Regions from separate parts of the Streptosporangium nanhuense genome, predicted to be linked through region 1. Evidence: riboswitches for the same ligand, from Rfam matches in the RefSeq annotation. Region 1 holds a riboswitch; the other holds the start of a gene.
What was found. Region 1 has a riboswitch for glycine ahead of gcvP (aminomethyl-transferring glycine dehydrogenase). Riboswitches for the same ligand answer to the same signal wherever they lie in the genome.

Region 1 (14,128 bases):
AGCGAGCCCTGGTCGACCTCGCCGACCACGTTCCTCTCCGGGACCCGCAGGTCGTCGATGAAGACCATGTTGGACGGGGTGGTGTTGGCGCCGAGCTTCGGGATCGGCTGGAAGGACAGCTGCCCGGCGGCGACCGCCTCGGGGACGTTCACCAGGAGGACGGTGAGCCCGTTGGAGCGAGGCTTGGCCTCGGCGGCCGGGATGGTCCGGGTGACCAGGAGCATCCAGGTGGCGCGCTGCACGCCGGTGATCCAGATCTTCTGGCCCTTGACGACGAACTCCGCGCCGTCGCGGCGGGCGAAGGTGGAGATGCCCAGGGCGTTGGACCCGGCGTCGGGCTCGGTCAGCGCGAAGCAGGTCTCCAGCTCGCCGGTGGCCAGCTTGGGCAGCAGCTCGTCGCGCTGCCACTCGCTGCCGTGCCTGGACAGGGTCATCGCGCCGAACCCGGGGGTGAGCACGTAGGTGAACGCCGAACCGCCGGCCGACCCCGAGGCCGACAGGGTCTCGGTGGCCACGGCCAGCTCCAGCAGGCCCTGGCCGCCGCCGCCGTACTCCTCTGGCACGGCCAGGCCGAGCCAGCCGCCCTTGGCCAGGTCCCGCCAGACCTCCTCGGGCCAGCGTTTCTCGCTCTCGCACCGCTGCCAGTAGTCCAGGTCGTAGCGGGCGCAGATGTCGCCGATGCCGCGTTGCACGGCGAGGGCGCTCTCGGGGAGGGTGAAGTCCACGATGATCAACTCCATTCTAGCTGCGGGCGCAATCGTAGAACGTAGTTCGGTATCTTCGTGGCCCCCGCGCGCCGGACCGCGAGATCAGGCCTCCCGGGCGCCGGACCGAGGGAGGCAGGCTTTCCGGGCGCCGGACCGGCGAGATCAGGCCTCCCGGGCGCTGGACCGGCGGTGTCAGGCCTCCTGGGGGGTCTCCAGCCGCGGCCTGCGCGCGTGGTAGACGAAGGCGGGCGGCACGTTGCCCCACACCGTCCGGCCCGTGACGACCTCCTCGAAGGTGTCGATCAGGCGCCTCCTGAAGCGCCGCGCCGGGGGAAGGCGCTTGGCGAAGCTGTAGGCGAAGGTCGTGAAGGCCGTGTGCGGGCCCATGATCGCGGTGACCGCGCCCAGCAGGCGGGCCTGCGTCTCCTCGGAGAACGCCGCCCAGGGCAGCCCGCTCACGATCGCGTCGGCCTGGGGCAGGCCGCGCTCCCGGAGCAGCTCGGGCAGCCGTGCCGCGTCGTCGACCACGACGTCCACTCCCGGGTTCCCGGCGGCGAGGAACTCGGCCAGCTTCGGGTTGATCTCGACGGCCAGGTGGTGCCCCCGGCCGCCCAGCCGGCGCTGGATCTCCGCCGTGAACGCGCCCGTACCGGGGCCGAGCTCGACGATCACGGGATCGCCCCGGTGCGGGACCGGCGAGGCCACCGCCTCGGCGAGCCGCCGCGAACTCGGCGCCACCGCTCCGACGGTGCCCGGCGAGCGGATCCACTGCCCCAGGAAGAGCGTGGTGTCATTGGTCATGGTTTGAAGGGTAGAGGGTGCGGGAGGGCGGGCAGTACGCCGTCCGGCCGATCTTGACGGCCTCGGGGAGGAGGGATTCCCCCCTCCCCGAGGATGACCGGAAGCCGGTGCGCCGCCCCGCCTGCGGCCCCGCGAGCCGGGTGCCTCTCACGCGCGGGGACGCGCGCCCACATCCACCCGTCCGCATCCGACGCAGTAGTGTCACCATCAGGTACGGGGAGGGAGATCAGCCGGTGAATCCGGAAGCATCGGGGGCCGAGGACCGAATCTGGACGGTCCCCAACGCGTTGAGCCTGGCCAGGCTTCTGGGGGTGCCGGTCTTCCTGTGGCTGGTGCTGGGCCCGAAGGCCGACGGCTGGGCCGTCGCCCTGCTGATGCTGGCCGGGTTCTCCGACTGGCTCGACGGCAAGATCGCCCGTGCCTGGAACCAGACCAGCAGGCTCGGGCGCCTGCTCGACCCGCTGGCCGACCGGCTCTACATCCTGGCCACCCTGTTCGGCCTCGCCATGCGCGAGATCATCCCCTGGTGGCTGGCGCTGGCCATCCCGCTGCGCGACGTGATGCTGCTGGGCATCCCGCTCATCCTGCGCCGCCTCGGGTACGGTCCCGCGCTGCCCGTGCACTTCCTGGGCAAGGCCGCCACGGCCAACCTGCTCTACGCCTTCCCCCTGCTCTTTCTGGCCCACCATCCCTCCTGGTACGCCGAGGCCGCCGGGATCGTCGGCTGGTCCCTGGCGATCTGGGGCACAGGCCTGTACTGGTGGTCCGGAGTGCTGTATTGGGTACAGGTGCGTCAGCTGACAAGCGAGGCCAAACGCCTTAAGAGGTGATCTGTGAAGGCCGTCGTCATGGCGGGCGGGGAAGGGACACGGCTCCGGCCGATGACCGCGAACCAGCCCAAACCTCTCCTGCCCGTGATCAATCGGCCGATCATGGAGCATGTGCTTCGCCTGCTCAAGCGGCACGGCTTCACCGAGACGGTGGTCACCGTGCAGTTCCTGGCCGCGCTGGTCCGCAACTACTTCGGCGACGGCGACGAGCTCGGCATGAGCCTGTACTACGCCACCGAGGACACGCCGCTCGGCACCGCGGGCAGCGTCAAGAACGCCGCCGACCGGCTCCGTGACGAGCGCTTCCTGGTCATCTCCGGCGACGCGCTGACCGACATCGACCTGACCGACATGATCCGCTTCCACCGCGAGAACGGCGCGATGGTCACGATCGGGCTCAAGCGCGTCCCCAACCCGCTGGAGTTCGGCATCGTCATCGTCGACGACCAGGGCAGGGTGGAGCGCTTCCTAGAGAAGCCCACCTGGGGCCAGGTCTTCTCCGACACCGCCAACACCGGCATCTACGTGATGGAGCCCGAGGTCCTCGACGAGATCGCGGCGGGGGAGTCCGTCGACTGGTCGGGCGACGTGTTCCCCAAGCTGCTGGAACGCGGCGCCCCGCTGTACGGCTACGTGGCCGACGGTTACTGGGAGGACGTCGGCACCCACGAGAGCTACCTCAAGGCCCAGGCCGACGTCCTGTCCGGCCGGGTCAAGGTCGACATCGACGCCTTCGAGGTCTCGCCGGGCGTCTGGGTCGCCGAGGGGGCCTCGGTCGACGCCGACGCCGTCCTCAAGGGCCCCCTCTACGTCGGCGACTACGCCAAGATCGAGGCGGGGGCCGAGCTGCGCGAGTACACCGTGCTGGGCAGCAACGCGGTGGTCAGGGAGGGGGCCTTCCTGCACCGCGCGGTCGTCCACGACAACGTCTACGTCGGGCCCAGCGCCCACCTGCGCGGCTGCGTGATCGGCAAGAACACCGACCTGATGACCGGCGCCAGGGTCGAGGAGGGCGCCGTCGTCGGCGACGAGTGCATCATCGAGGCCGAGGCCTACATCTCCTCCGGTGTCAAGATCTATCCGTTCAAGACCATCGAGGCCGGGGCGGTGATCAACAACAGCGTCATCTGGGAGCCGCGCGCCCAGCGCAACCTGTTCGGCCCCCGCGGGGTCTCGGGACTGGTCAACGTCGAGATCACCCCCGAGCTGTGCGTACGGCTCGCCAGCGCCTACGCCACCACCCTGAAGAAGGGCGCCTCGGTCATCACCTCCCGCGACTCCTCCCGCGCGGCGCGGGCGCTGAAGCGGGCCGTGATCAGCGCCCTGAACGCCAGCGCGATCAAGGTGCTCGACCTGGAGGCGTCCCCGCTGCCGGTGGCCCGCTTCCACACCGCCAGGGAGAACGCCGTCGGCGGCATCGCGCTGCGCACCACCCCCGGCGACCCGCAGAGCGTCGACATCATCTTCATGGACGAGCACGGCGCGGACCTGTCCCCGGCGGCCCAGCGCAAGCTGGACCGGGTCTTCTCCCGGCAGGAGTTCCGCCGTGCCTTCCCCGGGGAGATCGCCGAGCTGAGCTTTCCCGCCCGCGCGGTCGAGGACTACACGCACGAGCTGCTGCGCCTGATCGACATCAGCGGGGTGCGCGACGCCGACATGAAGGTCGTGGTCGACTGCGCCGGAGGCACCTCCTCGCTGGTGCTGCCCAGCCTGCTGGGCCGGGTCGGGGTGGACGTGCTGACCGTCAACAACCGGCTGGACGACGCCTCGCCCACCGAGACCCTCGCCGAGCGCCGCCGTGACCTGCAGCGCCTGTCGGAGCTCGTCAGCTCCTCCAGGGCGGCCTTCGGGGTGCGCTTCGACCCGGTGGGGGAGCGGGTCGCGCTGGTGGACGAGATGGGCCAGCTGATCAGCGAGGAGCGCGCCCTGCTGGTGGTGCTCGACCTGGTCGCCGCCGAGCGGCGCGGTGGCAGGGTGGCGCTGCCGGTCACCACCACCCGGGTGGCCGAGCAGGTCTGCAGGTTCCACGGCGTCCAGGCCGAGTGGACCTCCACCGCGATCGACGCGCTCACCGCCGCCGCCAGGGGGCCGGAGATGATCTTCGCGGCCGACGGGCGCGGCGGCTTCATCGTGCCCGAGTTCGGGCCCACGGTGGACGGCCTGGCGGTGTTCCTGCGCCTGCTGGGCCTGGTCGCCAGGACCCGGCTCTCGCTCAGCCAGATCGACGCCAGGATCCCCGAGGCCAAGCTGCTGCGCCGGACCGTGCCGACCCCCTGGGCGGCCAAGGGCGCGGTGATGCGCTCGGTCATCGAGGCCGCCGAGCACTACCGCATCGACACCACCGACGGGGTACGGGTCGTCGCCGAGGACGGCAGCTGGACCCTGGTGCTGCCCGACCCGACGGAGGCGGTCACCCACCTGTGGGCCGAGGGGTTCGACGTCGACTCCGCGCAGACCCTGATCGAGCACTGGGCGCGGGTGGTCGAGGAGGCGGCGGGCGGCTGACGGGCCCCGGCCGGGTGCGCGAAGGCGCGGGAACGGGGCCCGGGCGGGGGCTCCGGGCCGAGCGGTTGCCACAAACACAGCGCGGCGCCATGGACCGGGGACAGTGCCCCACTGTAACTTTGTCACCGACCGTACCCGCGGTTCAGCGTCAACCTTGACCTTCGCCCCTCATCACTGTAGGTTGCGGCATTCGCAGTCCGAGAAAACACTTGAGAAGCGAAGAAGCGAGGCGCGCATCACTGAGCACCGTTGCCGCGTCTTCGCGGTAGGAGGCCGAGCCGATCGATGCCGAGCGTCTACTGCACGCAGTGCGGTCATGCCAATCCTGAGGATGCCCGTTTCTGTTCACGATGCGGGTCGCCGCTTACCAAAGCCGAGACCCCCGGAGACAGCACATCGACGATCTCCCTCTCCGGGATCGAGGCCTACGAGGCGGAGACAGGTGAGACGCTTCTCGCCGAACGGCAGGCCGTCGAGCAGTTGCCCCCGGGCACAGCGCTGCTGGTCGCGATGCGCGGCCCCAACGCCGGCAGCCGGTTCCTGCTCGACAGCGACCTCACCACCGTGGGCCGTCACCCCGAGAGCGACATCTTCCTCGACGACATCACGGTCTCGCGCCGCCACGTGGAGTTCTACCGGCGCGGCGGCGGGGTGTTCACCGTCCGCGACGTCGGCAGCCTGAACGGCACGTACGTGAACCGCGAGCGCATCGAGGAGGTCCCGCTGTACGGCGGGGACGAGGTGCAGATCGGCAAGTTCCGCCTCGTCTTCCTCACCCGCGGCGCCGCTGGAGGATGATGAGCTCGCAGGCCGCTCGTGCGCACATGAGCATCGGGGAGGTGCTCGCTCTCCTGCAGGGCGAGTTCCCCGACGTCAGCATCTCCAAGATTCGTTTCCTGGAGGGCGAGGGGTTGATCGAGCCGGAGCGCAGTCCCTCCGGCTACCGCAAGTTCACCTACGCCGACGTCGAGCGGCTCCGTTACATCCTCAGCGAGCAGCGTGACCGCTACCTGCCGCTACGCGTGATCAAGGACCATCTGGAGGCGGCCGACCGCGAGGAGCGTCCGGCCGCCCGGCCGCGCGCCGTCCCCGACGACGCTCCCCCCGAGGTCAGGCTCACCCGCGAGGAGCTGCTCGCCGCCGCCGAGCTCGACGAGGAGACCCTCGCCGAGCTGGAGGACTACGGCCTGCTGGCCGCCGTGGCCCGCTACTACGACGCCGAGGCGCTGGCGGTGGCCCGCAGCGTCGGGGCCCTGGCCGCCTTCGGCCTGCGGGCCCGCCACCTGAGGGCCGTCAAGGCCGCCGCGGAGCGCGAGGCCGGGCTGGTCGAGCAGGCCGTCGCCCCGCTCCTGCGCCGCCGCGGGCCCGGCGCCATCGACCAGGCCGACGAGACGGCGAGGGAGATCTCCGGCCTGTTGCTGGAATTGCACGCCTCTCTGCTGCGTTCCGGCGTTCGTGGGGCCCTGGGCCGGTGAGAACCTGACCAGGCACTCGTACCCCCACGAGTGTTACGTTGAACAAACCGGTCGGAATCCAGCGAAGACGGAGCAGCCCGTGTTGCAGATGGAGGTCGTGGGCGTTCGAGTTGAGATGCCCTCCAACCAGCCGATCGTCTTGCTGAAAGAGACGCATGGGGAGCGTTACCTACCTATCTGGATCGGCATGACGGAGGCCACGGCGATAGCCATGGCCCAGGCCGAGGAACCACCACCCCGGCCGCTCACCCATGACCTGTTCCGCGACGTGCTCGAAGGGCTGGGAGTCCGGCTGAGCACGGTCAACATCGTCGCCCTGCGCGACGGCATCTTCTTCGCGGATCTCGTGTTCTCCAACGGGGTCGAGGTGAGCGCGCGTCCCTCGGACTCGATCGCCTTGGCACTTCGCACCGGCGCACGTATCTTCGCGAGTGAGGACGTGGTCCGGGAGGCCGGGGTGATCATCCCCGACGACCAGGAGGACGAGGTGGAGAAGTTCAGGGAGTTCCTTGACACGATCACGCCCGAGGACTTCGGCCGCGCGGGGTAGGAATTTCGGTGCATTTACGCTTCACGACGCGCCGAGTGGGGTCGTTGACTGGACTTGGCCCCAGTCCTACGGTGCAAGTGAAACCCGCGGTCGTGCGTAAACCCCCAGATCAGGCCGTGGGATGAGAGAAAGCCGGAGGTCCGCGTGGCGGTCAGCAGCGGCGAGGGTAGAAACGCCGATCAGGATGACCCGGAACGGCGCCAGTCGGCACGTCAGCGCGCGGGTGAAGAGGGTCTGCTGTTCGACGGGCAACCGGTGAAGGTGCCCGCCGACATCGGCTACCGCGGTCCCACGGCCTGTTCCGCGGCCGGCATCACCTACCGGCAGCTCGACTACTGGGCGCGCACCGGCCTGGTCGAGCCCACCGTCCGGGCCGCCCACGGCTCCGGCTCCCAGCGGCTCTACGGCTTTCGCGACATCCTGGTCCTCAAGGTCGTCAAGCGGCTCCTCGACACCGGCGTCTCCCTCCAGCAGATCCGCATCGCCGTGCAGCACCTGCGCGACAGGGGCGTCAACGACCTGGCCGGGATCACCCTGATGAGCGACGGGGTGAGCGTCTACGAGTGCACCTCGCCCGACGAGGTCATCGACCTCCTCCAGGGCGGTCAGGGAGTCTTCGGGATAGCTCTGGGACGGGTGTGGCAGGAGGTGGAGGGCTCCCTCGCGGATCTGCCGGGCGAACGTGCGGAGTCGAGCGAGGGCCCTTTAGGAGATCATCAGGCCGATGAGCTGGCCCGCCGTCGCAGAGCACGACGAACCGGGTAAACTCGGACTTGCCACTGACCCTGTGCGGGAGAGACCCCGACCGCGATCGGGGCGCCGAAGGAGCAACCTCCCCGGAATCTCTCAGGCACCCGGTACCGCACGGACGAGGCAACTCTGGAAAGCAGGCGCGCTCGCCAGGCGCGACTCACCGACGGTGCAAGCCGCCCCATGAGGGGCAGGTGAAGCTCTCAGGTCACGACCCGCGACGACGGTCGTGATGACAGAGGGGGAGACCAGGCATACGCCCGCGCCCAGCGCCGGTCTCCACCCCGTCCCGGGAGGCTTCACCAATGACCGACCTGTCATCGCTCAGCGAACTCGGCTCCCCCGCCTTCGCGACCCGCCACATAGGACCGGACGACGCCGGCCAGGCCCGCATGCTGGAGGCGGTCGGGTTCGCCTCCGTCGCCGACCTGGTCGCGGTGGCCGTACCCGAGGCGATCCGCTCCTCCGGGCGGCTGAGCCTGCCCCCGGCGGCAGGGGAGTCCGAGACCCTCGCCGAGCTGCGCGTCCTCGCCGGCCGCAACACCGTGCTCACCTCGATGATCGGCCTGGGGTACCACGACACGATCACCCCGGGCGTCATCCGTCGCAACCTCCTGGAGAACCCGGGCTGGTACACCGCGTACACGCCCTACCAGCCGGAGATCTCCCAGGGCCGTCTGGAAGCCCTGATCAACTTCCAGACCGTCGTCTCCGACCTGACCGCCCTCGACGTCGCCGGGGCCTCCCTGCTGGACGAGGCCACCGCCGCCGCCGAGGCGATGACCCTGGCCCGCCGCGCGGGCCGCAGCCCCTCGAAGGTGTTCGTGGTGGACGCCGACGCGCTGCCGCAGACCAAGGCTGTGCTGCGCACCCGCGCCGAGCCGCTCGGCATCGAGCTGGTCGAGAGCGACTTCACCGCCGAGCTGCCCGAGTGCTTCGGGGTGCTCGTGCAGTACCCCGGCGCCAGCGGCAGGATCCGCGACTTCCGCGCCGTCGCCGACGCCGCCCACGCGCGCGGCGCCCAGGTGGTCGCCGCCGCCGACCTGCTGGCCCTCACCGTCCTGGCCGCGCCCGGCGAGCTCGGCGCCGACATCGCGGTCGGCTCCTCGCAGCGCTTCGGCGTGCCCCTCGGCTTCGGCGGCCCGCACGCCGCCTACATGGCGGTCCGCGACGGCCTCCAGCGCCAGCTGCCGGGCCGCCTGGTGGGCGTCTCCCAGGACGCCGACCAGCGCCCCGCCTACCGGCTCGCGCTGCAGACCCGCGAGCAGCACATCCGCCGCGAGAAGGCCACCAGCAACATCTGCACCGCGCAGGTGCTGCTCGCCGTGATCGCCGGCATGTACGCCGTCTACCACGGCCCCGAGGGCCTGCGCAGGATCGGCCGGCGCACCCACCGGCACGCCGTCGTGCTCGCCGAGGGCCTGCGCCAGGGCGGTGTCGAGGTGGTGCACGACACCTTCTTCGACACCGTGCTCGCCAGGGTGCCCGGCCGGGCCGAGGCGGTCGTCGCCGCGGCCCGCGACAACGGGGTGAACCTGCGCCTGGTCGACGCCGACCACGTGGGCGTCACCTGCGACGAGAGGACCGAGCTCCTCCACCTGGAGCAGGTCCTGGCCGCCTTCGAGATCAGCGGCGCCGTGCTGGCCGACCTCGACGCCGCCGCGCACGACGCGCTGCCCGCCGCGCTGGCCCGGGTCAGCGACTACCTGACCCACCCGGTCTTCCACAGCCACCGCTCCGAGACGGCCATGCTGCGCTACCTGCGCAGGCTCCAGGACAAGGACATCGCGCTCGACCGGTCGATGATCCCGCTGGGCTCCTGCACCATGAAGCTCAACGCGACCACCGAGATGGAGCCGATCACCTGGCCGGAGTTCGCCGGGCTGCACCCCTACGCGCCCGAGGACCAGGCCGCGGGCTACGTCGAGCTGATCGGGCAGCTGGAGAACTGGCTGGCCGAGGTGACCGGCTACGACGCCGTCTCGCTCCAGCCGAACGCCGGCTCCCAGGGCGAGTTCGCCGGGCTCCTGGCGATCCGCGCCTACCACACCGCGCGCGGCGAGTCGGGCCGCGACGTCTGCCTGATCCCCTCGTCCGCGCACGGCACCAACGCCGCGAGCGCCGTCATGGCGGGCATGCGGGTGGCCGTGGTCGCCTGTGACGACCAGGGCAACGTGGACGTCGACGACCTCGTCGCGAAGATCGGCAAGCACCGCGAGCAGCTTGCCGCGATCATGGTGACCTACCCGTCCACGCACGGCGTGTACGAGGAGACCATCGTCCGGATCTGCGAGCTGGTGCACGAGGCCGGCGGCCAGGTCTACGTCGACGGCGCCAACCTCAACGCGCTGGTCGGCCTGGCCAGGCCCGGCGAGTTCGGGGCGGACGTCTCCCACCTGAACCTGCACAAGACCTTCTGCATCCCGCACGGCGGCGGCGGCCCCGGCGTCGGCCCGGTCGCGGTCCGCGCCCACCTGGCCGACTACCTGCCCGGCCACCCGCTGCGTGAGGGGACCGCGGTGGGCCCGGTCTCGGCCGCGCCGTACGGCTCCGCGGGCATCCTGTCCATCTCCTGGGCCTACATCCGGATGATGGGCGCCGACGGCCTGAAGGCGGCCACCGAGCAGGCCATCCTGTCGGCCAACTACCTGGCCCGCAGGCTCAGCCCGCACTACCCGGTCCTCTACACCGGCCGCGGCGGCCTCGTCGCCCACGAGTGCATCGTGGACCTGCGCCAGATCACCAAGGAGACCGGCGTGACGGTCGACGACGTGGCCAAGCGCCTCATCGACTACGGCTTCCACGCCCCGACCATGTCCTTCCCGGTGGCCGGCACGCTGATGATCGAGCCGACCGAGAGCGAGGACCTGGCCGAGCTCGACCGGTTCTGCGAGGCGATGATCGCGATCCGCGAGGAGATCGCGAAGGTCGCCTCCGGGGCGTACGACAAGACCGACAACCCGCTGCGCAACGCCCCGCACACGGCCGACAGCCTCGTCGCCGACGAGTGGAGCCACCCCTACGGCCGCACCGAGGCGGCCTACCCGCTGCCGTCGGTGCGCGAGGGCAAGTACTGGTCGCCGGTCCGCCGCATCGACCAGGCCTACGGCGACCGCAACCTGGTCTGCTCCTGCCCCCCGCTGGAGGCGTACGAGGACTGATCCTCACGGGGGCGGAAAGCGCGCGAACCTCGATATTCGCGGGGAATGCGACGGGACGGAGGGCGCCCCGAGTCGTTAGGCTCGGGGCGTCTCCGTATCCGGAAGGATCATGCATGCCTGAGGTGGACACCCGTCCCTTGGACACCGCGCGAAGACTGGCCGAGTCGGGGGATCTCGACGGCGCCGCCGCGATCTTCGCCGAGCTGGCCGCCGATCCCGACGAGCCCGACCGGGCCCAGGCCGCGGTGGGTCTCGCGGTGGTGCTGGAGGAGAGCGGGGACGTCGCGGGCTCGCGCGCCGCCGCGCGCACCGCGCTGGCCACCGGGCATCCGGAGTTCGCCGCCCAGGCCGCCTGCCTGCTCGCGGGGAGCTTCGAGCGGGAGGGGCTGGCCGACCAGGCCCGCGCCGCCTGGCAGGCCGCGCTGGGCGTCGGCCACCCCGCCTACGTGCCGCCGGCGCACATGGCCCTCGCCAGGCTCGCCACGAGCGAGGAGGAGGCCGAGCGGTCGCTGCGCGACGCACTGGCCACCGCCGACCCGGAGATCGCTCCTCGTGCCGCCCAGCGGCTCGCGGAGGCACTCCTGGAGGAGGGCGAGCCGGGCGAGGCCGCCCAGGTGCTCCTGGAGGCGCTCGCGGTGCCCGACGCGGTCGAGGTGGCGAGACTGCGGGTGATGCTCGGCATCGCCCATCTGGAGCTGGCGTGCGCGGAGTTCTCCGGCGCGATCGAGGAGGGCGGCGACGTCGAGACCGGCGCGCTGGCCATCGAGCTCCTGGCCCGCACGCTCCCGCTCAGGGGACGCGACGAGGACGCCGAGCGGGTGTGGCGCTACGGCCTTGACAGCGCCGACGAGGACCTCGCCGGCGAGGTCCGCCTCCGCCTCGACCGGGATCTCTGAACCCGGGGCGCGCGGCGCGCCGTCTCCCGCGCGAGGGCGCGGTGGGTGCCGGGCCCGCGGAGGACCTCGCCGATTCCCGGCCGCCCCGGGTGGGGGCGGGGCTCCGGGGGCGTCAGCCGCGCTCGCGCCAGCGGCTCAGGGCGTGGGCGAAGTTGATCGCCACGATCCCGCCCCAGGCCAGCAGCAGCCCGGCGGTGCCGGAGGACTCCGCGGCGATGGCGGTCAGCGGGATCCCGATGCCCATCGAACCGAGGGCGATCGGGATCGAGCTGTTCGAGTTCTTGCGCGGCTTGGCCTTCGGCGCCCCGGCGGCCTGCATCTCGGCATGCACCCGGTGGGCGATGGTCGCGTCCAGGCGCGACACGAACGACTCGATGAGGGCGGTCTCGTACTCCGGGCCGAGGTCGCGCCGGGCCTCGACGGTGGCACGCATGTCCTGGCGGATATCTTGATAGTCCTGCACACCTCGATTCTTCCTTCCGGCCGCCCGCCGGACATCAGTCAATAGGAGGAGATCCGTGTCCACCTCCAAGTCCACCCCTCTCGCCGGCGCGTCCACGCCGGGCGCCCGGCCCCCGGCGGTCGCGGTCCCGCCGATGGAGATCGCGACCCCGCACGGCCCGGCGCTGGTGGAGATCGACGAGGTGGCCTCCCCGCGCTTCCTGCTGGTGCTCACCCACGGCTCGGCCGGGGGAGTGGACGCCCCGGACCTGCTGGCCGTACGGGACGCCGTGACGGCGATCGGCGGCACGGTCGCGCGGGTGCTCCAGCCGTTCCGGATGCGCGGAGCCCGCGCGCCGGGGTCGGCGGTCAAGCAGGACGAGGCGTGGGAGACACTGGTGGCCGGGCTGCGCGGGCGCTATCCGGGACTGCCGCTCGCGCAGGGCGGGCGGAGCAACGGGGCCAGGGTCGCGTGCCGTACGGCCGGGAGGGTCGAGGCCCGCGCGGTCGTCGCGCTGGCCTTCCCGTTGCACCCGCCGGGGAAGCCGGAGCGGTCACGCGCCGGGGAGCTGCGCGCGGCGGGTGTGGACGTGCTGGTGGTGAACGGAGACCGTGACCCGTTCGGCGTGCCCGAGGCGGCGGACGCCGCGCGCCTGGTGGTGCTGCCGGGAGAGGGTCACGACCTCGGGAGGAATCCCGCCGGGGTGGGCGAGGTGGTCGCCGAGTGGCTCGACACGAGGATGCGGCCGGGCTCGGTGGACCGGCTCAGCGCGACCGGCCGGGCGTGACCGGCCTCAGACGACGCCGGCCAGTGGCCGGTGCGGCTCGATGACGGCACCGTCCGGGAGGAGCTCGCCGGTGTCGTCGAACAGCACCACACCGTTGCAGAGCAGACTCCAGCCCTGCTCGGGGTGGGCCGCCATGGTGCGGGCGGCTTCGCGGTCCAGCGCGTCGGCGGACGGACAGGACGGCTCGTGCGGGCACATCGGCGTGCCTCCGGATCTCTCGTGTCGGCTCGCCCGGTCACACCGGGCACGGGTGGGCATCGGACATCCGGCGGCACCGTCACCGATGGGTCTCCGTTCCCACGTATGACGGGGACGAGCATCTTAATGTTGATATATGGCCATGCGGCCCCTAACAGAACGGGGGCCGCACATCAAGCAGATCAAGTGTGCGATCGATCGCACCTCGGCGACATAGCCCGTTAGGACTGTTTGAGAACTGGTAAGGGGTCAGTCCGGCAGGGCTTTATCAGGGGATGTGACCTATAACACAGCATGCCTCATATAAGGACATTCGACCAAGTGCGACACGCCGCCGAGCAGGTAAACGATCGGTTACAAGTTTCTGACGTGCGCCGACGCGGATTTCCTGGCCCGTGACCGTCCGTTACCCGATCCGATGCGTTCACCGCGTGCCCAGACCGGCCAGGAGCGCGTCCAGGCCGTGCTCGAAGTCGGCGTCGGCCGCCGGGCTGCCGCCTCCCCTGGACGGGGGGCGCCAGGGCTCGTCCTCGTCGCCGGAGGGGTCGGCCCAGCCCGACTGCTGCACCTCCACCGCCACCGCGCCGAAGACGTAGGCCCGCAGGGCCCGCACCGCCCCCGCGGGATCGGCCAGGCCCGCGTCGGCCAGCTGGTCGGTCTGCTCCCTGATCGCGATCGCCGCCCTGCCCCTCGGCGGCTTGGTCAGGGCCAGGGCGAGCACCCCGGGATGCTCCCTCAGCGCGGCCCGGCTCGCCCGGCACCAGGACCTCGCGCTCTCCTGCCAGCTCTCGCCGGGCTCGGCGTGGACGGTGGTGACGTGCTCGGCCAGCGCGTCCATCAGGGCGTCCTTGCCGCGCGGCAGGTGGTGGTAGATGGCCATCGCCTCCACCTGGAGCGCGTCACCCAGCCGGCGCATCGTCAGGCGCCGGAGCCCCTGGCCGTCGGCGATGTGGAGGGCGGCGTCGATGATGCGCTCCCTGGAGAGCGGGACGGGTGGTCGCTTGGCAGGCATGGGAGGCATCCTGC
Region 2 (14,128 bases), on a different contig from region 1:
GAACGCCCGACACCCGCAGCTCCACCGGCAACCCCGACTCCCGCACCTGCGCCAGCAGACCGTCCAGCTGCGACAGGCTCGGTTGCGGAGCGTACTCCTCCTCCACACCGTCGGCCCGCAACACGCCCACCATCCGCCGCATCTCGGCCAGCGCCCTGCGCCCGGTGGCCGACACCGCCTGCATCGCCCTGCGCGCCTGCTCGGGATCACCGTCGATCGCGTACGCCGCCCCGTCGGCCTGCACGATGATCACACTCACGTTGTGCGCGACCACGTCGTGCAGCTCACGGGCGATCCGGGCCCGCTCCGCCGCCGCGGCGAGCCTGGCCTGCTGGTCGCGCTCCCGTTCCGCCCGCTCGGCCCGCTCCTCCAGGCCCTCCAGGTAACGGCGGCGGGTGTTCGCGTAGATCCCCGCCATCCAGATCGCGATCGCGAACGCCGAGGCCGTGGCGAAGGCGCTCGGATCGAGACCCCTGGGCACCCGCCCGAACACCAGGAACAACCCCAGCTCCACCACCAGGCCCGCCCCGACCGCCCAGCGCAGCGAGCGCCGCGACGCCACGCCGTACATGGCGACGAGCACCGAGATGTTGAAGAACAGGACCTGCACCCCGAGAAGCCACTGGACGAAAGAGGTCAGCGAGACGATCGCGAAGACCTCGACGGGACGCTCGCGCAGCCAGAGCAGCGGCACGAACAACAGCAGCGTCAGCCCCGCGAACCCCCACAGCCCGAGCCGCTCCGCCCCCCAGGCCACCATGTCGATCACACCGACGGTCCAGACGTTGAGCAGCGAGACCAGCAGGAACGGGGTCAGCCAAAGGGCGTCCGTGATCCTGGGATGGCGCCCGCTCCAGGCGCGTAGTCTGCCGAACACATCACCACGATATGTATGCGCAGCTCAGCGCCCTTCCCCCTAAAGGTGGAATCCGGTGTACCACTCAGGTCGCACATCGGGCCGCACATCGGATCGGGCGTCGGGCCGGGCTCGGGCGGGTGTTGGGCACGGCTTACGCGGCCTTTACGGTCACTGGGGCACCATGGTTTCCGGGAGCGCCCTATGGGGTGAGTAAAGGGAGATTGTTTGTGGTGATCAATCACAACGACGCCAGGTCGCGCGGCCATGAGGATGGGCCGCGCGACCTGTCGGTTTTCTCCCGCCGACCCGGATAGCTTTCCCCGCCGACCCGGATCGCGCCAGGCCGGACGGCTGCCACGCGGGACAACCGCGGCCCCGCTCGCCCGGATGTTCCGGAGCCCTGACCCGATCGCCGGACTGCCCGGGATTCTTCATTCGGTGGTGAGCGTCGTGCCGTCCCGGGCGCCGCGACCGACCTGGGCCGGGCCCCGCGCGGGAGACGCGCCGGGGCCGCCCTCCACGACGAGACCACGCGAACCCGTATCCCCGCCTCCGCCTTCGCCCGACGCGGCGCGATCCTCCTCGAGGACGGATTCGCGCAGTAACTGAATGGCTCTGCGTATGACCGCGGATCTCGAAGCGAAGCGTTTTTCGCTCCGGCAGTATTCTATGAAGAATGAATCCTGGGGCGATATCGTTACGCTGGTGTCTATTGATTTTATGTCGACCGGGTGACCCTGAATTGTTTTGTAGGGCCGTCGGGATTCGAACCCGAACTGTCACGGACCTAAACCGTGCGTCTCTGCCTTTGGACTACGGCCCCTTGATTTTCCTGCGAATTCTCTGTCTGTGAATGGCAATTCGGGCAGAGGAAACGCAGATTTTCTTTTCGGTTATCTAGCCAGTTGCCATTGATGTGGTCAACGTGCAGTATCAATGCCCGGCCCTGCCAGGTGTCCCCGATCCTACATCCCGCGCAGTGGTACGGCACCCCGATTGCGATCATGCTGCGCCTGAGCTGCCTCGGATGCGGGCGAGAGCTACCCTCTGGTCGTATGGCTAAGACCTGTTCCGGGCCGCGTCGCCTCGGTGAGGACTGTCCTCGCAGATGCGCTTGGCCGAGGAAGTGCGACGTGTCGATTCCGAAGCGCTTCAGCTGGCGGCTGATGTGGTTGTAATTGCCGCCCGCGATGGTGATGCCGAGACGGCGGAGGACGTCGGCGATGCTGAAGGAGTCGGCCGCGGCCTCCGCCGGCATTTCGGGGGTGTATTTATATTTGATGGGCACGCCCCAAGCCTAGGCAATGGGACTGAAAATTCTTGGGGCATGCGCACGTCATATCAAATGGCGAAAAACGGTGTTATTCGACGCCGAGTTCGCGGCGGAGGCGGGCCACGTGGCCGGTCGCCTTCACGTTGTAGAGAGCCTTCTCGATCTTGCCGTCGGCGTTGATGACGAAGGTGGAGCGGATGACCCCGACGGTCGTCTTGCCGTACATCGTCTTCTCCCCGTACACGTCGTAGGCCTTGTGGACCTCAAGGGAGGGATCGGACAGGAGCGGGAAGGTCAGGGCGTCGTGCTCGGCGAACTTGGCGAGCTTGGCCGGGCTGTCCTTCGAGACGCCGAGCACGGTGAACCCGGCCGAGGTCAGCGAGGCGAGGCTGTCGCGGAAGTCGCAGGCCTGCTTGGTGCAGCCCGGGGTCATCGCGGCGGGGTAGAAGTAGAGGATGACGCGCTTGCCGCGGTGTGCCTCCAGCGACACGGTGGTGCCGTCGGCGGCGGGAAGCGTGAAGTCCGGGGCGGCGTCGCCCGGCTCGAGTTTCATGGTGTTCCTCCGAGGAATGGTTCCCCGGTCAACTTACCGGCCTGCCCGAAGTGTCGTGGGCGGGCCGGACCTGACAGACTGATCAATCAAGGAGTAGGGGAGGAGAGCCATGGCGGACACCGATCCCGCGGAGTTGGAGCGGCGGATCGAGCGCACGCGCGCGGAGTTGGCCCAGACGGTGGACGCCATCGCGGACCGGGTGAGCCCCAAGCGGGTCGCGGCCCGTGGTGTGGCGAAGGTCAGGGCGAACGCGGAACACCTCGTCGCGCAGGTCGGCGACATGGTGGGCGGCGCGGCGGGGCCGAAGCCGGTCAGGCTCGCCGGCGAGCCCGAGGACCTGTGGGCGGACGACCGGCCGGACCTGGCGCCCATCCTGATCGGGGTGGGGGCGGTGCTGGCGCTCGGCGCGGTGGTCGTGCTGTGGCGGCGCCGTCGTCGCTGACCCGGGGTTTCGAACGTCGCCGACGGCCGATCGGCGGTCCTGAATTGAGTAGGGGTTTACTCATGTGACCTTTTTCCTGCGCGCGGAACATCGCAGTAGGTGAAAGGGAGGGGTAAATCCATGAAAAACATCATTCGCGCTGCGATCGCGGTGGTCGCCACCACCGGTCTCATGCTGACGGTGGCTCCGGCCGCCTTCGCCGCGACGTCAGCCTCCTCGACGTCCTCAGCGTCCTCGGCGTCCTCGGCGTCCGCGTCGGCACGTGACACCGACGACAGCTTCGAGCAGGAGTCCAGGAACGGCCGGGCCACGCTGGAGGCCGAGTACTCGGTCAGGGGCGACGAGGAGGAGGACAACACGTTCAGGCTGCGGGGTGCGCTGTACGACGGTGACAGGCGCACCCTCCGCCAGGGCGGTCGTTGTGCCTACGTCGAGATCCAGGCCATCTCGTCCGACGACGAGGACTGGGACGTCGTCAAGCGCGACAGGCTGTGCAGCTACGACGACACCAAGCGCTTCCGCGTCACCGCGCACGACGTCAGCGAGGTGCGGGTCAAGACCTGCCAGGTCAAGTACCGCAGCTCGTCGACCTCCAGCTGCAGCAGGTGGGAGGAGCTCGACCTGGGCTTCTGAGGTCTCTCGGAGGTCCGGCCCCCCGGGCACGGGAGCACCCCGAGCCCCCGTGCCCGGGTAAGGGGCTGTGGAACGACGGGAACGGGCACTCGCCGGTGGAACGGCGGGTGCCCGTTTCGCGTGCCGGCCGGAGAACGGGCGGGCCGGAGAACGGACCGGTCAGAGGAAGGTGCGTTCAGAGGGTTCAGAGGAAGGTGCGGCCCTCGCCCCGGTAGGTGGGAACCTCGTCCACGACCTCGTCCCCGTCGATCAGGTGCAGGCTCGCGAAGCGCTCGCAGAGCTCACCCGCCTTGGCGTGCCGGAACCAGACCCGGTCGCCGGCGCGCAGGTCCTCGGCGGCCTGCCCGATCAGGGGGGTCTGGACCTCCCCGGCTCCCTCGTCGGCGTCGTAGCGCAGCCCGCACGGCAGGTAGGGCTGGGGCAGGCGGTTGTCGCCGGGGGCGCCGGAGGCGGGGTAGCCGCCACCGAGAACGGTGACGACGCCGGGGGCGGGGCGGCGTACGACGGGCAGGGCGAACAGGGCGGCCGGACGGCCGGTGAACCCCCGGTAGAAGTCGAACAGGCGAGGGTGGAAGAAGCCGGATCCGGCGGCGATCTCGGTGACGGCCCTCTCCTGGGTGGTCTTCTCGATGCTGCCGGTGCCGCCGCCGTTGACGAACTCCAGGTCGGCGATCTGGCGGACGGCCTGGACGATCCGGCCCCTGCGCGTGATCAGCTCGCGCCGGGACCGGGCCTGCATCAGGCGTACGGCCCGGGTGAGGGCGGGGTTGCCCGGAGCGTCGTCGCCGACCCCGGCGATCTGCGCCTCGTACGCCATCAGGCCCACGAGCCGGAACCCGGGCCGTTTCGCGATCGCGGTGGCCAGGTCGGCGGCCTGGTCGATCTCGCGGACGGGGGAGCGGCGGACGCCCGCCCTGAACCGGCCGCCGAAGGCGAGGTAGCCCGCGTCGACGTCCAGGCAGAGCCGGATCTCGTGGCGGTCGCGGACCGCGGAGACGGCGGCCTCGACGAGGTCCAGGTGCTCGGTGTGGTCCACCATGATGGTGATCTCCCGTGCCGCGACCGGGTCGGCGGCCAGCCCGGCGAGCGCGGCGCGGTCGACGGTGGGGTACGCGACCAGCACGTCCCGCATCCCGGTGGAGACGAGCCAGAGGGCCTCGGGGAGGGTGAAGGCCATGATGCCGGTGAAGCCGTCCACGGCGAGGATGCGTTCGAGCACGGCCCGGGACCTGACGGACTTGCTGGCGACCCTGATCGGCTTGCCCCCGGCCCGGCGGGCCATTCCCTCGGCGTTGGCGCGCAGGGCGGGCAGGTCGAGGACGGCGAAGGGGGGATCCAGGTGCGCTGTGGCCCGGTCGTAGCGCTGGCGGTCGTCCATATCCGCAGAATAACCCCGCTCCAACGAATATGAGAGGTATTCATATTGCCGGGCGGGTGGTCAATGCTCCCACCAGGAGGGTTCCAAGATCGCGTAAGTGGGTGGTTGATCCCCGGCCCGGTCCTGCCCGGACGCGTACACATGATCGGATGACGACTACTCTCCAGGACATCCTGGCGGGCTCGGGAGGCACCGGCGGCTCGGGGGCGACAACCGGAGGCTCGGGAGGCAAGGCGGCGGCCGAGCAGTTCCAGGACGTCCGGCGCAGGTCGGTGCGGCTGCTGCGGCCGGGCAGGACCCCCGCCGGTCTTCCCGCGGCCCTCGTGGTGTCCGCCGTGCTGGTGGTCTCGGCCTCGGTGACGGTGGGCCTGCTCACGCAGTCGCCGGTCGCGCGGATCCCCTACCGACGGCTCGTCAACGGCGTCGGCGCGTGGCACTGGTCGGATCCGGCCACGTTCGCCGCGTCGACGCTCGCCGTGGCGGTGGGCCTGGTGATGCTCGCGCTCGCCGCGCTGCCGGGACGGACCCGGCTGGTGCCGCTGGAGTCGGGGGACCCGCACATGGTGATCGGCATCACCAGGTCCGGGCTTCGCCGCACGCTGCGGGAGGCCGCCGAGGTGGTGGAGGAGGTGAACGGGGCCCGGGTCCGGCTCACGTCGCGGATCGTCGAGGTCACCGTGTTCACCGACGCCGAGCGGACCGGGCCCGTGCTGCGCCGGGTGGGCGCGGCGGTGGGCGACCGGCTGGCGGGACTGGGCGCGATGTGCGCGGGCGACGTCGTCGTACGGCTGCGCAGGAAGAAGGCCCGATGAGACCCTACCTGGGCAACCGGATCGGTCTGGCCGTCACCGGGGCGGTACTGGTGTGCGCGGGGCTCTACGCCTTCCTGCGGGGACGCGGTGACATCCCCGGCCAGTCGCCCGGAGCCAGGCTCGTGCGCCGGGGGTTCCCCGGCTGGCTGGCCGAGCATCCGTGGCTGGGCTGGCTGCTGGCGCTGCTGCTGGTGGTGCTGGCACTCCTGGCGGTGCGGTGGCTGCTACACGCCCTGGGATGGGGACGGTGGGGCGGGCGGACCGGGACGGGGACCGCCATGCTCGGGGTTGCTCTTAAAGAAGTCGAAGGGCTCACCCGTGTTCGCGTCAGGCATGTACGGCACGAGCGGCTGCGCATCGGGGTGGGGTGCGCGCCCGGGACGGATGTCGGCAAACTCGTCGCCCGGCTGAACAGGGACGCGGTGGGGAAGGTCCGACGGGCGCTCGGGGAGGTAGAACTCGGCGTGCTGGTTCGCCTGCACGTCCGCCGTCGCTGACCTTCCGAACACGGGCCGCTCACCCGTTCCGCCGGACACGGGCCGCTCACCCGTCCCCCCGGGCACCGGCCGTTCGGCCGTCGCGCCCTGCGCCGGTCGTTCACCCGTTCCGCCGTACGCGGGCCGTTCACCCGTCGCGCCGTACACGGACCGCTCGCCCGTCGCGCCGTACACCGGCCGGTCGGCCGTGTCCGCATAAGTACTGTTCCCGTACGCGGTGCTCCGGTACGCCTGCGCGTCGTACGACCCGTACCCCGCCGCCTCCCCGACGGGGCTCGCGTACACCGGCCGCTCGACCGTCGTGTCGTACGGCGGGAACTCGTCGCCGGGGCCCTCGTCCGGCGGGTCCTCGTCCGGTTCCCCGGCCGCCGCCGCCGCGGGGGCGTTCTCCTCGTTCCTGACCCCGAAGGCCAGTCCGGCGGCCAGGCAGGCCAGCGGGAGGGCGGGGATGACGTAGCGGTGGTCGAAGGCCGCGATGAAGGGCGGCAGGATCAGCAGCATCGTCCCCGCGGCCCAGGGCAGCAGCGCCACGCCGCCGAGCCGCCGCAGCCGCATCAGCACGCCGACCAGGCCGACCAGCAGGATCACCCCGAGGTAGGGGCCCCGCACGAAGACGTACTCCTGGTAGCCGCGCAGCCAGCCCGCGTACGGCTCGGCCATCACCGGCGCCCCCGACGAGCCCTGGTAGGCCACGGTCAGCTGCTCGGCGGTCTTGCCCTGCGAGGCGGCCCCCGAGGAGAAGGGGCGCACGGTGTCGGGGAAGACGTAGGCGCTCTGCGGCCCGGGAGCCGGGTAGACGCGCCGGTTCCAGTCGAAGATGTGGGCCGCGTCCGCCAGGCCCGCCCGCAGGAAGTCGAACGGCTGGGCCATGATCGCCTGGGTGGCGAAGGAGCCCGCGAGCGCGTCGCGCTCCGCCCAGCTGCCCTTGACCTTGTTCAGCGGCGACTTGCCGTCCCAGATGTAGACAGGCGGCGCCGCCCGCTGTCCGAGCGGCTCGACGGGGCACAGGGCCGCCTCGGGTCCGGCCGGGTGGATCCTGTCGCAGTCGGCGAAGGTCATCGTCCGCGCCCAGAGGAAGGCGTTCCCCCTGGTCAGCCCGAAGTTGCCGTGCTCGGCCCTGAACCAGGCCGCGTACGAGCCCAGGCCGATGGCGGCGGCCAGCGTCGCGGCGACGACCGCCCGCCACCCGGCCCGGCGGATCACCATGCAGACCAGCGCCACGGCGATCAGCGGCAGCCCGATCGTGCGGGTGACGGTCGCCGCGGCCAGCAGCGCTCCCGCCAGCGCCGCGACCCACGCCGCGGGGCGTCGCCGCCACAGCAGCAGCGTGACCGCCAGCACCGCCAGGAACTGGAAGAGCAGGTCCGCCATGACGAGGTGTTCGAGCTGGAGCTGGTAGGCGTCCAGCAGCACCGGCAGCGTGGCGAGCGTCGCGCCCCACCCCGGCAACCCGCCCAGCCTGCGCAGCAGCAGGTAGACGCAGACGGCCACGACCAGCCCGAGCAGGTGCTGCACCGCGACCACCGCGGGGATGCTGGCCAGCGGCTTGAGGACCCACAGGAACAGCGCGTAGCCCGCGGGACGGGACTCCAGGGGGCGGGGGGCGAGCCCCGCGTTCAGGTAGACGAAGGAGTCGGCCCAGAACCACAGGGCGGGCCGGTAGCCGAGCATGGCGAGAACCCGCAGGCCGCCGCCCGCCAGCAGGGCGGTCATGAAGAGCCAGTGCGACCTGACGAAGCGGAGCGCCCGCAGGGGGCGGGAGGGTCTCACGGGGCGCTGGGAGCGACGGGAACGGCTTGCCGGGTGCGTTCCCGTTACCACCGCGACCTCCCGAGTCCCGCGCACATGGCCACCCAGCATAGGCGTGGGATCAGAGGGTCTTGCACGTGATGCGAAATTTGATAGGGATCGAGTTGTATGTTCCCAGGAACCTCCGGCTCCGCTCCCGCGCCGCCCCGCTCAGGGGTCCTTTCGCGCGTGGACTCCCGCGAGGTCTGTGGCACCGCGCGCCGGGAGCTCCTGCGGCTCGCCGCTCCAGAGGTCCAGGCGTCTCGTGCCGGGGGCTCCTGCGGCTCGCCGCTCCAGAGACCCCGGGACTCCCGGCGGCCGGGAATCCCCGCCCGGCCCCCGGGCCCCGGCACGGTCGCCGAGGGTTCGCTCAGCACTCGATGACGTTCACCGCGAGCCCTCCACGGCTGGTCTCCTTGTACTTGTCGAGCATGTCGCGGCCGGTGTCGCGCATCGTCTTGATGGCCTTGTCCAGCGAGACGAAGTGGCGGCCGTCGCCGCGCATCGCGATCCTGGCGGCGGCGATGGCCTTGATCGAGGCGACCGCGTTGCGCTCGATGCACGGGATCTGCACCAGGCCGCCGATCGGGTCGCAGGTCAGCCCCAGGTTGTGCTCGATGCCGATCTCGGCGGCGTTCTCGACCTGCTCGGGGGTGCCGCCCATCACCTCGGTGAGCCCGGCGGCGGCCATCGAGCAGGCCGAGCCGACCTCGCCCTGGCAGCCGACCTCGGCGCCGGAGATGGAGGCGTTCTCCTTGAACAGCACGCCGATCGCCCCCGCGGTCAGCAGGAAGCGGATCACGCCCTCGTCGTCGGAGTCCTTGGTGAAGCGGTCGTAGTAGGTGAGCACGGCCGGGATGATGCCCGCGGCGCCGTTGGTGGGCGCGGTGACGATGCGGCCTCCGGCGGCGTTCTCCTCGTTGACCGCGAGGGCGAACAGCGAGACCCAGTCCATCGTCTGCAGCGAGTCCTTCTCCGGCGACTCGCTCCGCAGCTGCCGGTGGAGCTGGTGGGCGCGGCGGCGGACCTTCAGGCCGCCGGGCAGCACGCCCTCCTTGCCGATGCCGCGCCGCACGCACTCGCTCATGACCCGCCACAGCACGAGCAGCTGTTCGCGGATCTCGGCCTCGGTGCGGCCGAACGCCCGCTCGTTCTCCAGCATCAGCCCGGAGATCGACAGCCCGGTCTCCTCGCACTGGGCGAGCAGCTCCGCGGCCGTGGTGAAGGGGTGGGGCAGGACGGTGTCGTCGGCCTTGATCCGGTCGGCGCCCGTGGCGTTCTCGTCGACGACGAAGCCGCCGCCCACCGAGTAGTAGACCTTCTCGCGGATCGTCTCGCCGGACTCGGACAGCGCGGTGAAGCGCATGCCGTTGGGGTGGCCGGGCAGCGAGATCTTGCGTTCGAAGACGAGGTCCTCGCCGATGACGAAGGGGATCTCGCGGGAGCCGTACAGGGACAGGGTGCCGGACTCGCGCATGGCGGCGAGCCGCTCGTCGACCGTGTCGACGTCGACCAGCTCGGGCTTCTCGCCCGACAGGCCGAGCAGCACGGCCTTGTCGCTGCCGTGGCCCTTGCCGGTCAGGCCCAGCGAGCCGTACAGGACGGCGCTCACCCGGGCGGTCTTCTCCAGCAGCCCGTCCTGGTGGAGGCCGCGGGCGAACTTGTGGGCGGCGGCCATCGGGCCGCCGGTGTGCGAGCTGGACGGGCCGATTCCGATCTTGAAGAGATCGAAGACGCTGATCGTCATCTGAATCCTTCCAGCGTGGACGGCCACGCGCGCCCGGGGACGCGCGCGGCCGTGACGCGAGGGGGGAGAGGCTTAGGACTCACCCGAGGTGAGCGCGGCGTACTCCTCCGGCGACAGCAGGTCGTCGGCGGAGCCCTCAAGGCGTACGCGGAACAGCCAGCCGTCGCCGTAGGAGTCACCGTTGACCAGCGAGGGGTCGTCCACGACGGCCTGGTTGACCTCGACGATCTCACCGGAGACCGGCGCGAAGATGTCGCTCACCGACTTGGTCGACTCGACCTCGCCGACCGCGTCACCGGCGGTGATCGTCGAACCGACCTCGGGGAGGATCTGCACGAAGACCACGTCGCCCAGCGCCTCGGCGGCGTAGGCGGTGATGCCGACGGTGAGGGTCAGGCCGTCATCGATGCCGGAGATCCACTCGTGTTCCTTGGTGTAGTGCAGGTCCTCGGGAATGCTGCTCATTTTTTCCTCCTGTAGAAAGGCAGTGCGACGACCTCGACCGGCTCGTGGCTGCCCCTGATGTCCACGGCCAGTCCTGACGACAGGCCGTTGTCCACGTAGGCCATGGCGATGGGCTTACCCAGGGACTGGGAGGGCGCTCCGCTGGTGACCTCGCCGACGACCGTGCCGTCACCGGCGACCACCACCGGATACCCGTGCCGGGGCACCCTGCGGCCGGTCGCGATCAGACCGACCAGGCGGCGGGACGGCGGGACGTCCTCGCGTGATTCGAGGGCGGCCCGGCCGACGAAGTCGCCCGGCTTGTCAAACCTCACCACACGGCCCAGCCCGGCGTCGAACGGGGTCAGGGCGGCCGACAGCTCGTTGCCGTACAGCGGCATCCCGGCCTCCAGCCGGAGGGTGTCGCGGGCGGACAGGCCCGCGGGGATCAGGCCGTGCGGCGCGCCCGCCTCGGTGAGGGCGGCCCAGACCGGCTCCGCGTCCCCGGCCGCGACGAACAGCTCGAAGCCGTCCTCGCCGGTGTATCCGGTACGGGCGACGAGGGCCTCGCGGCCCGCGACGACGGCGGGCAGGCCGGCGTAGTACTTGAGCCCGTCGAGGTCGGCGTCGGTGAGCGAGCCCAGGATCTCCGCGGAGCGCGGGCCCTGGATCGCGACCAGCGCGTACTGCTCGGAGCGGTCGTCCACCGCGGCGTCGAAGCCCTTGGCGCGGCCGGTCAGCTCGGCGGCCACCCGCGGGTAGTTGGAGGCGTTGGCGACGACCATGAACTCGGCGGGGGCGAGGCGGTAGACGATCAGGTCGTCCAGCACGCCGCCCTCGGCGTCGACGATCATCGTGTAGCGGGCGCGGCCGGGCTCCAGCGCGGAGAGGTGCCCGACCAGCGCGTAGTCGAGGGCCTCGGCCGCCTGCGGCCCGGTCACGAAGATCTCGCCCATGTGGGAGAGGTCGAACAGGCCGGCCGCCTGGCGGACCGCGTTGTGCTCGGCGGACTCGCTGCCGTAGCGGAGCGGCATCAGCCAGCCCGCGAAGTCAGTCAGCGTCGCGCCGAGGGACTCGTGCACGCCGCGCAGCGGCGTAGGTCGGGACATGTGCGCACCTCAGACAAGGGACAGATGAGAGCATCCTCCCCCTCTGTCGTGGGTGCCTGAGAGTTTCATCCGGGTTTTACCGGACTTTCACCTTCGGCGAGGTCGTGGGACCTGCTTTCCAGAGGCACCTACCCGCACGGTCCTTTGCCTTGAGAGGTTCGCGGGGAGGGCTTGCTCCTTCAGGGGTCCTGGCCTGGGTGTCAGGACGCTCTCCCGCACGGGATTCATCGGTGTCACCGGCCAGCCTAACCGCCCGCACCGGCCGAGCGAAATCCCCCGCTTCATCGGGGAGGTCGTGCCCGGCCTGCGGGTCCTCCGCCCACGAGGCCCGGGGTGCCCCGGGGCGGCGGGGGCGGAGTCAGGGGGCGGCGTGCCGGACCAGCGCCTCGAACAGGGCCGACTCGTCGTCGGTCTCGGGATGCCACTGGACGGCGACGGCGAAGGGGTGGTCGTCCACCTCCACGGCCTCGATCGCGCCGTCCTCGGCGTGGGCGGTCACGGTCAGGCCCCCGGCGAGCCGGTCGAGGGCCTGGTGGTGGTAGTGGGCCACGTCCACGGTCTCGGCCTCGAAGATCTTCGAGATCCGGCTGCCGGGGGCGAGCCACACCGGCATCCTGCCGTAGCGGCCGGGGGCCGGGGCGTGTCCCGGGTGGCCGACCACGTCGGGCAGGTGCTGGTGGAGGGTGCCGCCCAGCGCGACGTTCAGGACCTGCATGCCCCGGCAGACGCCCAGGAAGGGCAGGCCCCGCTCCAGCGCCGCCCGGACCAGCCCCAGCTCCGCGTCGTCGCGGAACGGCCGGACGTAGCCGGTCCGCTCGTGCGCCTCCTGGCCGTACCGTTCCGGGCCGACGTCCCCACCACCGGCCAGGATCAGCCCGTCCAGGCGCTCCACCAGGGGCGCGGGGTCACCCGCCGGGGGCAGGATCACCGGCTGCCCGCCCGCGCGGGCCACGTGCTCGACGTAGTCGTAGGGCAGGAGGGCGGTGGTCGTCTCCCAGACGGTGAAGCGCGCGGGCTCGACGTAGCAGGTGATGCCGATGACGGGACGGGACATGATCTCCTGTTTCGCCGTGCTTCCACCGATGTCCTGGCGCGGTGTGCCCGTCCCGGTGCTTCTCCCGCACGTTACCGGCCGCGGTGAGCCGACACGCCGCCGGGGGACGGGCGGACACCGTTGCCTCGCACCCGTCCGAGGACGCCCTCTCATGGTGTGCTCCTCAAGGGGCCCAGGGCGTCCAGGCCCCCTTGAGCAGGATCAGGGCGGCGCCCGACATGCGCCTGTCCACGGCGGCCTCCTGCTGTGGAGGTCGAGGCGGAATCGACTTAACCGGCTAAGCGTGGTGAAGACACGGCCGCTATGACAACGATGTCAACGGCACGTCGACCATGTGGCCCTTCTTCGGCGCGCGGTCGTCACCCACGGCTCACGCCGTCGGGTCGGCGCCGAGGGGGAAGGTCGTCAGGGGATCGGGACGGTGCGTAGTAAAGTACGCAGCGGAAACACGTCGGATAACCGGTTCAGGTGGGGGTCTCGTGAAGCGACCGACGATCGCCGACATCGCTCGTCGCGCGGGGGTGTCCAAGGTCGCGGTCTCCTACGCGCTGAACGACCGCCCCGGCGTGTCCGAGGCGAGAAGGAACACCATCAAGGCCATCGCCAGGGAGATCGGCTGGCAGCCCAACAGCGCCGCGCGCGCGCTCAACGGGGCGCGGGCCCGCGCCGTCGGCCTGACCGTGTGCCGCCCGGCGCGGGTGCTGGGGATGGAGCCGTTCTTCATGGAGCTGATCAGCGGCATCGAGAGCGAGCTGTCGGCCCGCTCCTACGCCCTGCTCCTTCAGGTGGTGGCCGACCACCGGCAGGAGGCGGAGGTCTACCGCAGGTGGTGGGGTGAGGGCCGCGTCGACGGCGTCATCCTGGTCGACCTGCACTTCGACGACACGCGCATCCCCGAGATCGAGGGTCTGGACCTGCCGGCCGTGGTGATCGGCCATCCGTCGGAGACCGGTTCGCTCGCCCCCGTCTGGTCCGACGACGGCGCGGCCATGCGGGAGACGGTGGAGTATCTCGCCGCGCTCGGCCACCGCAGGATCGCCAGGGTCGCCGGGCTGCCCGCGCTGGTGCACACCGTCCTGCGCGACCGGGCCTTCACCGCCGCGTGCGACGAGCTCGGCCTGGACGGTCACTCCATCGTGCACACGGACTACACCGGCGAGGAGGGCGCGCGGGCCACGCGGCGGCTGGTCAGCGCCGCGAACCGGCCGACGGCGATCGTCTACGACAACGACATCATGGCCGTCGCCGGGCTCTCGGTCGCGCAGGAGATGCGGCTGGAGGTGCCCGCGGACCTGTCCCTCGTGGCCTGGGACGACTCGCCCCTCTCCCAGGTGGTGCGACCGGCACTGACCGCCCTGGGCCGGGACATCCCCCACTACGGGGCGCAGGCCGCGCGGAGCCTGCTGGCGCTGATCGCCGGCGAGCACGTCACCGGCGTCCAGACCGAGACGGCCAGGCTCACCCCGCGAGGCAGCACGGGCGCGCCGGGCCACCGGTGACGGACGCCCGGAGCGGTGCGACGTGCGCCGCGCCCGTGCC

Region 2: linked by a shared signal. The riboswitch ahead of gcvT (glycine cleavage system aminomethyltransferase GcvT) and the one ahead of gcvP (aminomethyl-transferring glycine dehydrogenase) in region 1 are both predicted to bind glycine.

Annotation. Positions count from the first base shown of each region.
Region 1 is NZ_JCADBG010000022.1:25,286-39,413, forward strand. Features, by position in the region: gene AC5L38_RS33615 (acyl-CoA dehydrogenase family protein) at 1-725, opposite strand, end outside; gene AC5L38_RS33620 (class I SAM-dependent methyltransferase) at 900-1,508, opposite strand; gene clsA (cardiolipin synthase ClsA) at 1,742-2,338, shown strand; gene AC5L38_RS33630 (sugar phosphate nucleotidyltransferase) at 2,342-4,843, shown strand; gene AC5L38_RS33635 (double zinc ribbon and FHA domain-containing protein) at 5,129-5,641, shown strand; gene ftsR (transcriptional regulator FtsR) at 5,668-6,318, shown strand; gene AC5L38_RS33645 (bifunctional nuclease family protein) at 6,398-6,868, shown strand; gene AC5L38_RS33650 (MerR family transcriptional regulator) at 7,013-7,633, shown strand; glycine riboswitch at 7,649-7,741, shown strand; gene gcvP (aminomethyl-transferring glycine dehydrogenase) at 7,924-10,779, shown strand; gene AC5L38_RS33660 (hypothetical protein) at 10,893-11,675, shown strand; gene AC5L38_RS33665 (hypothetical protein) at 11,788-12,108, opposite strand; gene AC5L38_RS33670 (alpha/beta hydrolase family protein) at 12,272-12,904, shown strand; gene AC5L38_RS33675 (DUF5999 family protein) at 12,911-13,102, opposite strand; gene AC5L38_RS33680 (TetR/AcrR family transcriptional regulator C-terminal domain-containing protein) at 13,527-14,114, opposite strand.
Region 2 is NZ_JCADBG010000012.1:138,411-152,538, reverse strand. Features, by position in the region: gene AC5L38_RS23395 (sensor histidine kinase) at 1-877, opposite strand, end outside; tRNA gene AC5L38_RS23390 (tRNA-Leu) at 1,610-1,682, opposite strand; gene AC5L38_RS23385 (HNH endonuclease signature motif containing protein) at 1,647-2,147, opposite strand; gene bcp (thioredoxin-dependent thiol peroxidase) at 2,221-2,685, opposite strand; gene AC5L38_RS23375 (DUF3618 domain-containing protein) at 2,795-3,127, shown strand; gene AC5L38_RS23370 (hypothetical protein) at 3,248-3,760, shown strand; gene AC5L38_RS23365 (amino acid deaminase/aldolase) at 3,945-5,138, opposite strand; gene AC5L38_RS23360 (DUF6286 domain-containing protein) at 5,288-5,950, shown strand; gene AC5L38_RS23355 (hypothetical protein) at 6,175-8,217, opposite strand; gene AC5L38_RS23350 (L-serine ammonia-lyase) at 8,606-9,982, opposite strand; gene gcvH (glycine cleavage system protein GcvH) at 10,055-10,447, opposite strand; gene gcvT (glycine cleavage system aminomethyltransferase GcvT) at 10,444-11,535, opposite strand; glycine riboswitch at 11,576-11,660, opposite strand; glycine riboswitch at 11,663-11,761, opposite strand; gene AC5L38_RS23335 (gamma-glutamyl-gamma-aminobutyrate hydrolase family protein) at 11,894-12,589, opposite strand; gene AC5L38_RS23330 (LacI family DNA-binding transcriptional regulator) at 13,069-14,088, shown strand.